3 regions of the Paenibacillus sp. LC231 genome follow, and region 1 is predicted to be linked to each of the others. Evidence: riboswitches for the same ligand, from Rfam matches in the RefSeq annotation. Region 1 holds a riboswitch; each other region holds the start of a gene.

Region 1 (3,282 bases):
TGATTTGGGAGGCACCTCTTAAGCAGCAGCAAGCGATGCTTCTCCGCAAATTTGGATCTCACGTACATTTGGGAAATATCCAACCCACCGAAGTGCTTTCCCTTGAAACGATGCGCCGGGGTCTTCGTCAAGATACGTTTGAACTCGGGGTGAGAGAGAAACAAACCGATGGATTTTGTTACGTAATTTAAACATAGACCAAACCACAAGAGAATGATAAATACTAGCGGGCTGCCTATGGATATCTCCAGAGTCAGCCTATACATATTTTCGTTAAAAAGATCTATCCCGGTATCCCCTCCAGAGAACAAGCATACACTTAAAAAAGCAGGACTAGCTTGTTACTCTAATCTATGAAGGATGATTCCGTGTGAACTTACAGATCCTACCCGGGCGGAAGAGCCCCTTTTTCTATCGTCATGCTTCCAAGAAACTTTTCTACATTACCGCCGGCTCCATCATTCAAGGTTTTGCCATGGCCATGTTCTTGTTTCCTCACGCCATTCCTTCGGGGGGAGGAGCTGGAATCGCGGTGCTTCTGAACCATGCGTTTGAGATCCCGATGAGTCTCGGACTGTGGCTCGCTAATTTTATTTTCCTTGCCTTTACAGTCCCTTATCTTGATGGTGTCAGTGCCTTTGGAACCATATTTGTTATAACAGTGACGTCCGTTTCCGTTAATTTCTTCGAGGTGTTTCTAGAACCCCCGTTCGGCAACGTATGGATCGATCTTCTATTCGGCTCGGTTATTCTCGGAACAGGTGTCGCCATCCTCATAAAGCAGAGGGTATCGAATGGGGGAATCGGTTATGTTGCCTTAGCCATTTATAAGTATAAAAGAATCAACCCGGGCACCTCATTGTTCTGGATGAATGGAATCATATTCGCTTTCGCTGCCTATGTGATCGATTGGAAAATTATTATCCTTGCAGTTGTATGCCAGTGGATATCGACCCGGATCATTAACTGGATTCACCAGTTCCCTCCCCCGAAATCGGTCTATCAACCCGCTTGGCGCAAAAAGTGATTATGTATACGTGTAAGAGTGATTGACAAATATAACAAAAATATGGAAATTTGGGTCGTACGACCTATATTAAATGAAAAACAATGTAAGTTATAGTTTGAATAAGTCATAACATGTTTGGATATTCGACAAATTCATACTCTTCGTACGACAATAGCAAACCCGCTGAAAAGCGGCGACGCAAAGCTACAGGGGCTAATGTGGATCTTGCTTCAGACCGCGATGCCAGCCAGCTGCCGAATACGACGGAAGCCTCCGTCCTATTTTGCTATGGTTCATAATGGATGGTTTTTTTATTTTTTGCTGTGAGCTGTCGAATGCAGCAGCGATGAATAGTAGATCGATTTCATTATTTAACGCTTATTCTTACAAGGGAAGAAGGGAAATAATGGGTCAAAGAACACTGGTAGAAGTAAACAATCATTTTCCTAATATCCTCAGTATGACTGAAATAAAACAAAGGTTGATTGAACGGAAAGAAATTCTTTATTTGCTGCAAGAGGAAACCAGGAATATGAACAATTTGCTGTCCATACCTTATTTATTTGTTATAACAGATACGGATGGTGCCGTTATCGATTATTGCGGAACAGGTTCTTTAAGAAGTTTCCTCGAGAGGAATAATATAAAAAATGGGACCTCGTTGGCAATGAAAGACGCAGGAAGCAACGCTATTTCATTATCTATGGAACAACAAGCGCTTTCTGTCGTAATTGGGGCCGAGCATTGTAATCGCGTGTTTTCAGAATTGGCGTGTGTTTGTACTCCCCTTCGAATAAAAAATGTGATCATAGGCTACCTTGGTCTTAGTTTTCATTATTTGCACGAAGTTACATTTGCCATACCGCTCATTGAACACCTGGCCAAGAATATTGAAGAAAAATTACCTCAAAAGGATCCCGTTCTGCAAAGGGAGCTGATCTATTCTCACTTTCACCAATATGAATTAACGAATCGCGAGAAAGAAATAGCCTATGGGTGGCTTGAGAATAAAAATGTCCCTGAAATTGCTGATATTTATGGTATTAGCCAAAGCACGGTTCGTACTTTTATTAAAAAGATCTATGCAAAAACGAGAGTCAACCACAAAGGAGCATTTCTTAAAAAATTTACATAACCGTCATAAAACTTGTCTTAAAATAAAGATTACCCAATTATGGGTATTTTTTTTGTTACCGTCGAAATTTATAATGATAAGTAAGTTATATATACTGATTCGCGTTATCGATAACTGTGGCAACTGTCATCAATCACTTGTTACGACGGGGGTGGGTGAACAAGGTGATTTCTATCGAGAGTGAACTCAAACAAGTATCGAAAAAACTCGAACTTCTCCGAAGAGAACTTGAGCGAGTGGCCAGCAGTTTCGAATTGGTGCATCAAGATGTTGTCGCAATTTCACAGTCGTTGGATAAGCTGATTATTCGTTACATGGAATTAAAAAACCAAGAGGAATATATTAAAAAAAAGTAGATCTTCTTCATATTTGAATCAAGGCACAGAAGATACCTTCTGTGCCTTATGTGTTTCCAGCGTTCAAGAAAAATCGAGAGTCAGTAACCAAGGTGGGTAAAATAACAAATCCTCTTCCGCATAACGAAAGAGATCACAAGCCCAAATTTTGGTCAATGACCATAGAAGATATCTATTTAGGCGGTGAAACAAATGCCATCGCAAATATTATCAAGTGGAAAGAACAAATACGATGTGAATTAAAATAAGAAGATTTATTAAGGCAAGAAGTAAAAAGATGACCTCCGACATTCGGAGGTCATCTTCTGTTCATGGACGGCCTTCATGAATCCATGACCAGCACGCGAAGGGAGGTGCGGCGGAGGATTCGCGAAGCCAGCCAGCAGCCGCTGATGGCGATAACAAGCGCGATCAGAGTCAGCCCAATGACGAGCGGCCATTCCATGATAAGCGGCAGCTTGACAATCCCATAGGCAGAGAGCAGACCGCGCAGCACGGCCGGCAATGCGTAGACGCCGCAAGCGATGCCAGCCAGCGCACCGAGCGCAGCCAGTCCGGCAATGCCGCTTGTCAAGGCACGACGAATGTCGGTTGCGGTCAGGCCGAGCGAGGCATAAATGCCATATGTTTTCGTTTCCTTACGAATATGCAGCCGGCAAGTTGTATAAACAATAAGACAAGTGACAGCCATGAACAGTAGGGCCAGCATACTCATCGGAATGAGCAAAACCGCCGCAGCTTCTTTGAATACGGAATCGAGCAGCACTTCCTGCTTCAGCGCT
Region 2 (3,282 bases), on a different contig from region 1:
TTGTCCGCGCGCTTCTTGCACTGACGGACTTTTTCATATTTGTATCGTCCACGGCATCTCCCGCCTGGGACTGTTGCGGCTGTTTCCGGATGTTATGCGGGGTAAGCATATTGACCATCCCGCTGTGACCGTTCTAGAAGGTCGGAATGTGAAAGTTACCGCCGATGTGCCCATGTTGGTCCATGGTGACGGCGAGATCATCGGAGTGACCCCGATTGAGGTAACCCTGCAGGCAGAAGCGATTCACGTGATTTACAATGAAATGAATAACGCTGACACTGAGCGAGGGAGATACCAGTGATACGGCTTCCGGTATGGTTAAAAAACGAAGATCATCGCCTGCTTTATCTTGTGAATCTTAAGTTCAAATGCCAGTTGCTCGATTGGTGGATGCCGAAAATTACACATTTGGGCGGCGCAGTTTGCAGTATCGGCGCAGCTCTGTTGTTGTTATGTTTAGGCGATGCGGGACAGGACGGCTTGATTGCGCTGGCGGCGAGCCATTTGCTGGTACAGGTGTTGAAAATCAATTTTAGCCGCCGCAGGCCTTATTTGGCCGATGACAACGTCCATCTCTCGCACCATCCTTTAAGGGACTATTCCTTTCCGTCGGGCCATGCGACCGCTGTTTTCACTTTGGCGACGATCTTGTCATTGACATTTCCCTGGTTTTCATTGCTGCTTATTCCGTTGTCCGGCGCAGTCGGTATTTCCCGCATTTACCTGGGGCTTCATTATCCGACCGACGTCGGCGTCGGTGCGGTCATCGGCATGGCGTTCGCAATCGGCACCCATCTGTTAACTTAATATTAGATAGTCCCTATTGATTCACATCGATGCTGGTACTTCATCAGCCGGGGATGAGGTTCAGCAGACTGCCGCGGCACCACAAACAGGAGAATCTTCCTGATCCAATCCTAAAAAACCGCATACGATGCAAACAAATTCGTAAACCGGTCCGGACAAATAGAAAAAATGGGGGCCGGGTACTTCTCCGTTAAAAAGCGCAGGGTGCAAAGATTGGAGTATACTTTTTCCGCTTGCCCCATACGTCGACCGCAGCCGCCAACTCGTCCCGTCATGCTTGGTGTCCATTATTTGTCATTTCGATGAGCGATGTGATACAATACTCCTACACAAACGGCAAACAAATAGGAAAAATGGCAAACCTGATCGAAAGACAGGGACGCAAAGCTACGGGTCTAAAGTATTATTAATGCGATGATCGCCGGGTTACCCTAATGTTTTCGCAGCGAGACACTGCCTCTTGGGGGATGTGTATTTTTGTTTTGCTAGATGTCGAAGAATAGGAGGTCAGTCCTGCATTTCAATTACAAAAATCTGCATCTACCAACCATTCGCATGTATTGCAAACGCTGCGACGCTGGATTCGTATGGGCTTATGATTTTGCTGGGACCAGCAGCAGTACAGCGCGTTCTTCCGTGCAGCTACGGTTGAACACGCGCTTGGTTCTACGGCAGCGCACAGTGCGCGTATCCAGTAAGCACCCGCGAGTACGGTGCAGTATATCCATAACGAAGCGGTTCCTAAAGTGTCGGAGAGGATCAAGAAAGGGCATACCTACAATACCGGCATTCACAACCTCAAGGGCGAGACGATGCTGGACCTGCTGCCCGGCCGCAAGCTGGATGACCTGCGGACATATGCCAGGGGGCATCCGGACTTCCTGATGCTTCAGCCCAAAGCGGTGGTCATGGATTTGGCTCAGGCTTACCATACTTGGATCAGCGAATGTTTTCCAAATGCGATTCGCATCGCAGATCCGATTTCATGTTCACGGTTATGTGATCGAAAGCGTACAGGAAGTACGGAAATCCGTGCAGCGGACATTATCCCCGCGGGCGAAAGCCCACTTGAAAGCTAACCATCGCTTGCTTAATCCGCCTATGGAATCGCTCGGTGCGGAAAGTAGAAAGCGGCTGGAAGTGTTGCTGAACTATGCTCCGTTACTTCGCAGCGTATGGGAATGGAAAGAAGCGTTTACGACCTGGTACGACTGTTCGCCGAGCTTTAACATTGCCAAACTGGGATTTGAACGTTGGTGCGCGCAGGGCGATCTAATTGATCATCCCGCTGTTCGAAACACCCTTACAACCATGCGTAACTGGAAAGAGGAAATCACGAATTATCATCAATGCCGGTGGACGAATGCGACTGTAGAAGATCGTCATAATCGCATTAAAGCTTTTCAGCGCCGCCACTATTTCACTCGAAACCGCAATCGCTATAAAGCTGGTATTCTTATTGAATGTAACCGTCATCGGATGCTGGGCTAACTTTCAAGCACTGATTTTTAGGTTGAGCCAGAATTCTAAAATTTGAATATCAAGTTGCCTCAGCAACACGTACACGCACGAACATTTGTTTGATATAATAAGTACAAACGAATGTTCGGGAGTGAATGGTATGGCACAACAAGAATTAATGACGTTGAAGAGGTTTCAAGAAAAGTTTCATTCGGAAGATGCATGCCGCGAGCATCTGTTCCAGATCCGATGGACAAACGGGTTCTTCTGCCCGAAGTGCCAGCACAATGCGTTCTACTTTCTTGAAACTCGAAAGCTGTATCAATGCACGAACTGCAAGCATCAGGCTTCTGTTACCGCCGGCACGATAATGCATAAATCTCATACTCCTCTGCTGACCTGGTTTTGGGCGATTTTCCTTGTGGCGCATGATAAACGCGGTGTATCCGCCGTATTTCTTGCACGCGAACTGGAAATCTCTTACCCGACTGCGTGGTTAATGCTCCACAAGATCCGTAAAGCCATGGGAGATCGCGATGCTCAGTACCAGTTGGCTGGTTTGGTTGAGCTGGATGACGCATTCTTCGGAGCTCCAACAGAAGGAGGCAAACGTGGTCGTGGCACGGACCAAACACCTGTGCTCGTTGGGGTATCGCTTAACAAACAAGGAGCACCGCAATACGTCAAAATGCAGGTAATTCCGGATGTCAAAGGCAAGACGCTCGTCGAATTTGCGAAGCAGCACATTGAACCGGGTTCGACGATCAGTAGCGACGCCTATCGTTCGTACAATGCACTCGCAGAAGAATATAACCACCAACCGATTAAGTTCAATGTAAAGGATAATCCGGATCATCTGAAATGGCTTCACACGATGATTTCAAATGCGAAAGCCTTTATTGGCGGTACGTTCCACGGATTAGATTCCAAGCATCTGCAATCCTATTTGAACGAATTTTGCTTTCGCACCAATCGACGGCAGTTTGAAGGTCAGTTGTTTAATCGCCTGCTTGC
Region 3 (3,282 bases), on a different contig from region 1:
CACAAACTTGGCTTCTGTCAATTCCAGCTGATTCACATACCCCCGCGCGATACCGTCTCCTCCGACGCAAAGCTCTCCTACTACTCCGATCGGCTGAAGCTTCAACTGTTTATCAAGAATATAAGCGGAGGAATTGCATATTGGTCTGCCAATTGGAATGGTCGATTCGAAATCACGTTCGATCGGGAAGTAAGTGGAGAACGTCGTGTTTTCCGCCGGACCGTACATATTGATCATCCGCAGATCGGGGCACCTCTTCCTTACGGCATTTACGTGCTTTGGCGATAACGCTTCTCCGCCGACTAGCAAGGTGTCTAACGTACGAAAGGCGTCTGGATCCTGTTCGGCCAGATTATGGAACTGAGCCGTTGTCAGGAACCAAGCCGTAATGCGGTGACCGATGATGGTTTCCTTCAATTTATAAAGGTCAAACAGGTCCGTGTCCTTCATCAAATACAAGGTAGATCCGTTCAAAAGGGATCCCCAAATTTCAAAGGTCGACGCATCGAATGATATTGTACCGGTTTGCAAAATTCGATGCTCCTTGGAAAAGTTGAAATAATTGGTATTCTTGACCAGTCTTACGATGTTGCGATGTTCAACCATGATCCCTTTTGGTGTCCCCGTTGATCCGGAAGTATAGATGATATACGCAAGACTTTGCGAGGTTACTGCAGATATCGTATGGGAACAGCTATCAAGGCTTAGCTTCGCGTTGTCCCAATAAATTACTTTTCCTTCAAATGCAATGTCAGGCTTCCAACTGGAAGGGGCCAGCAAAAATCCCGCCCGACTGTCCTCGAGCATATATTCGATTCTTTCGCACGGAGAATCGGCTTCGATGGGCATATAAGCGCCGCCAGCTTTCAATATGGCTGTAAGCCCGACAATCATACTGACAGACCGATCCGCGACAATGCCAACGACGCTCTCCGGCTTAACGCCGTGATCCTGCAGTGCTTTTGCAAGCTGATTCGCGTGATCGTCCAATTCCCGATAGGACATCTGATGGTCCTCGGTCATGATCGCCGGGCGATCGGGGGTTAAGCGGACCTGTTCCTCAAACAAGTAATGGACCGTTTGGCTGGAAGGAAAGTCCGTCTTAGTTCCGCTGAAAGCCTGAATCTTTCTCTCCTCTTCTTCTGACATCATGCGTATGTCGGCAATCACCTTCTCGGGGAAATCAACGACTTCATGCACAATTCGGCTCAAGTGGCCGCTCATTTGCTCGATCGTTTCTTTTCTGTACGAGCGGGTCGAATATTCAAGGTGTATCATGATAAATTCCTTCTTAAAAGCCGTCAAAGCAAGCTCAAACGTCCCCAACTGATCGGATTCATAAGGAGTGGCATTGGCGTTTTGCCAAGTAAACGCCGCTTTGATGAACGGGTTACCGCTCAAATTCTTTCGCATATTCCGATCTTCGAGTGCTTGCATCGTGGCATGCTTGACTTCTATCAGAAACTTACCTAATGGCTTATGTACAGTAGGAGAGTAACGTATAGGAAACATCTGTCTTTCCAACAGATACCCGATTACAGGATCATCCTCGCCGGTAAATTTGGCAAGCAGGATCGCATAACAAGCCATAAGTGCCATATCCACAGTTATTCCGAAATTGAACGCAAGTTCATGGAGTTTTCGGGTCGTTGCAAAATCAAGGGAAAAACTAACCCGGTTTCCTTCATCGTTGGCCCATCCCCCCCTCGGCATTTCGTCAATTGATACTTCATATGTCGTTTGTTCCATGACCATCAACCTCCCGGACTATCGATTCATTAATGTCTGATTGTTAACGAACAGAAAAATCCTCTTCGCATTCTGCGATGAAGCAGTGTCCCCCTTCAACCCCAAACTAGTTTTTTTATAGCGAAGCCATCGCTGTTTTATGGAACGTCAAAAAAACCCCTTTCTTCAATTCAAAATAATGAATAAAACGGAGGTTTCCCGTTGTATTCGGCAACTGGCTGGCATTGCGGTCGCAGTAGATCCCGCATTAGCCCCTATAGCTTTGCGTCGCCACCTTTCGGTGGGTTTGCTATTGTCGTACAAAAATAGTATTTAAATTGTAAACCATGATTATATTATGTATTCGATTTACATTTACTGTATCTTGTTTCCAAATGAAAATCGATAGGTCTTTTGTTCAATATTGTCTTTCAAGAATGGTTTTGATGATATTGATAACCCTCATGAGACACTAGGTCGCAATAGTTAATCTTTACTAATTTTTGCTATTCCCCGACTTCACTCCACTTCACTTAACTATGTATTAAAGCTATTTTGTTCATTAGGCAGGATACGTTTTTCTGTTATTACCTGGACATTAGATGATGGCTGATTAAGTCAATAGTTCTATTTTACAAATTCACCCCTATATCCGTTGCCCTAATTACGACAACGGAAATCATTAGATTCAATAACTTTTGTCTCTTGTCATCCGGGACTAAAATACCGTTTATAACTGGTCATGACATCTCGCTTCCGATCAGAAAACTTTCATAAGTTCAAATCACTTGGTAATTCCATTCTTAAGTTCCCGGTCTAATGGATCACTGGACAATAAAATAAAGAGCCGTTGTCCAGGACAACGGCCTCATATTGCTATATGTCATGAACAGTTTTAAAAAGGGCCGGTTATTTTTACCTTGATTTTATTGGATTCAACCGTTATCCCGTTCAATGTAATTCGAATCGACAATTCGGCTTGCCCCGGATGCTTGGCGATAATCTTTCCTTTTGGGTCGATCTCCGCCTTATCCGGACGACTGCTCAAATACTCAATGTGAGCGCCGGATAACTCCTTCGTCGTTCTTCCTCTCTCAAGGAAGACTTCGTAAGAATAATCGACTTCATCCCCCGGGTGAAGCTGGAGCGATTCAGCCTCGAGCTGTACTTTGTCTAGCGGCATGACCAGATTCGGGTCGCTATACTTCATCAGCTCGCTGCCGTATTTGAAATAGAAGTTGCCAAAGTCGTCCTGCGCAAGCTTTTCCGCATTGCTCTCCAACAAGATGGACAGCGATTTGCTTGCTGTGTCAATCTTAAACATCTTGCTCGTGTACGTGTGGTCAGCAACATATCCCGTATAAATGGTACCGTACACATTGCCGTCGGTTCCAACGGTCAAGCGAGGATTGCTGTGTGCATAATCTGCTGTAGGAAACATATCCTCGCTGTAAATAATCTCTTGGCGTTCCGTATCATAGATGAACAGAGCCCCCAGCGCCATTCCCCATATGTTACCGTCCGGGCCCCATATCAAAGAGGTTACTGCTTTTT

Evidence for each region. Region 1 has a riboswitch for cyclic di-GMP ahead of AK95_RS33940 (helix-turn-helix transcriptional regulator). Riboswitches for the same ligand answer to the same signal wherever they lie in the genome.
Region 2: it holds a riboswitch for cyclic di-GMP, as region 1 does, so the genes downstream of both, AK95_RS35365 (ISL3 family transposase) here and AK95_RS33940 (helix-turn-helix transcriptional regulator) in region 1, are expected to answer to the same signal.
Region 3: it holds a riboswitch for cyclic di-GMP, as region 1 does, so the genes downstream of both, AK95_RS05870 (non-ribosomal peptide synthetase) here and AK95_RS33940 (helix-turn-helix transcriptional regulator) in region 1, are expected to answer to the same signal.

What each region holds. Positions count from the first base shown of each region.
Region 1 is NZ_JFOM01000053.1:343,026-346,307, reverse strand. Features, by position in the region: gene comA (phosphosulfolactate synthase) at 1-191, shown strand, start outside; gene AK95_RS28790 (YitT family protein) at 383-1,027, shown strand; cyclic di-GMP riboswitch class I at 1,173-1,268, shown strand; gene AK95_RS33940 (helix-turn-helix transcriptional regulator) at 1,416-2,144, shown strand; gene AK95_RS28785 (Spo0E family sporulation regulatory protein-aspartic acid phosphatase) at 2,309-2,500, shown strand; gene AK95_RS28775 (ABC transporter permease) at 2,823-3,282, opposite strand, start outside.
Region 2 is NZ_JFOM01000026.1:399,892-403,173, reverse strand. Features, by position in the region: gene AK95_RS18940 (diacylglycerol/lipid kinase family protein) at 1-301, shown strand, start outside; gene AK95_RS18935 (phosphatase PAP2 family protein) at 298-807, shown strand; cyclic di-GMP riboswitch class I at 1,153-1,241, shown strand; partial or broken gene AK95_RS35365 (ISL3 family transposase) at 1,342-2,298, shown strand; gene AK95_RS18925 (IS1595-like element ISPaen6 family transposase) at 2,429-3,282, shown strand, end outside.
Region 3 is NZ_JFOM01000009.1:159,195-162,476, reverse strand. Features, by position in the region: gene AK95_RS05870 (non-ribosomal peptide synthetase) at 1-1,749, opposite strand, end outside; cyclic di-GMP riboswitch class I at 1,956-2,050, opposite strand; gene AK95_RS05865 (NHL repeat-containing protein) at 2,624-3,282, opposite strand, start outside.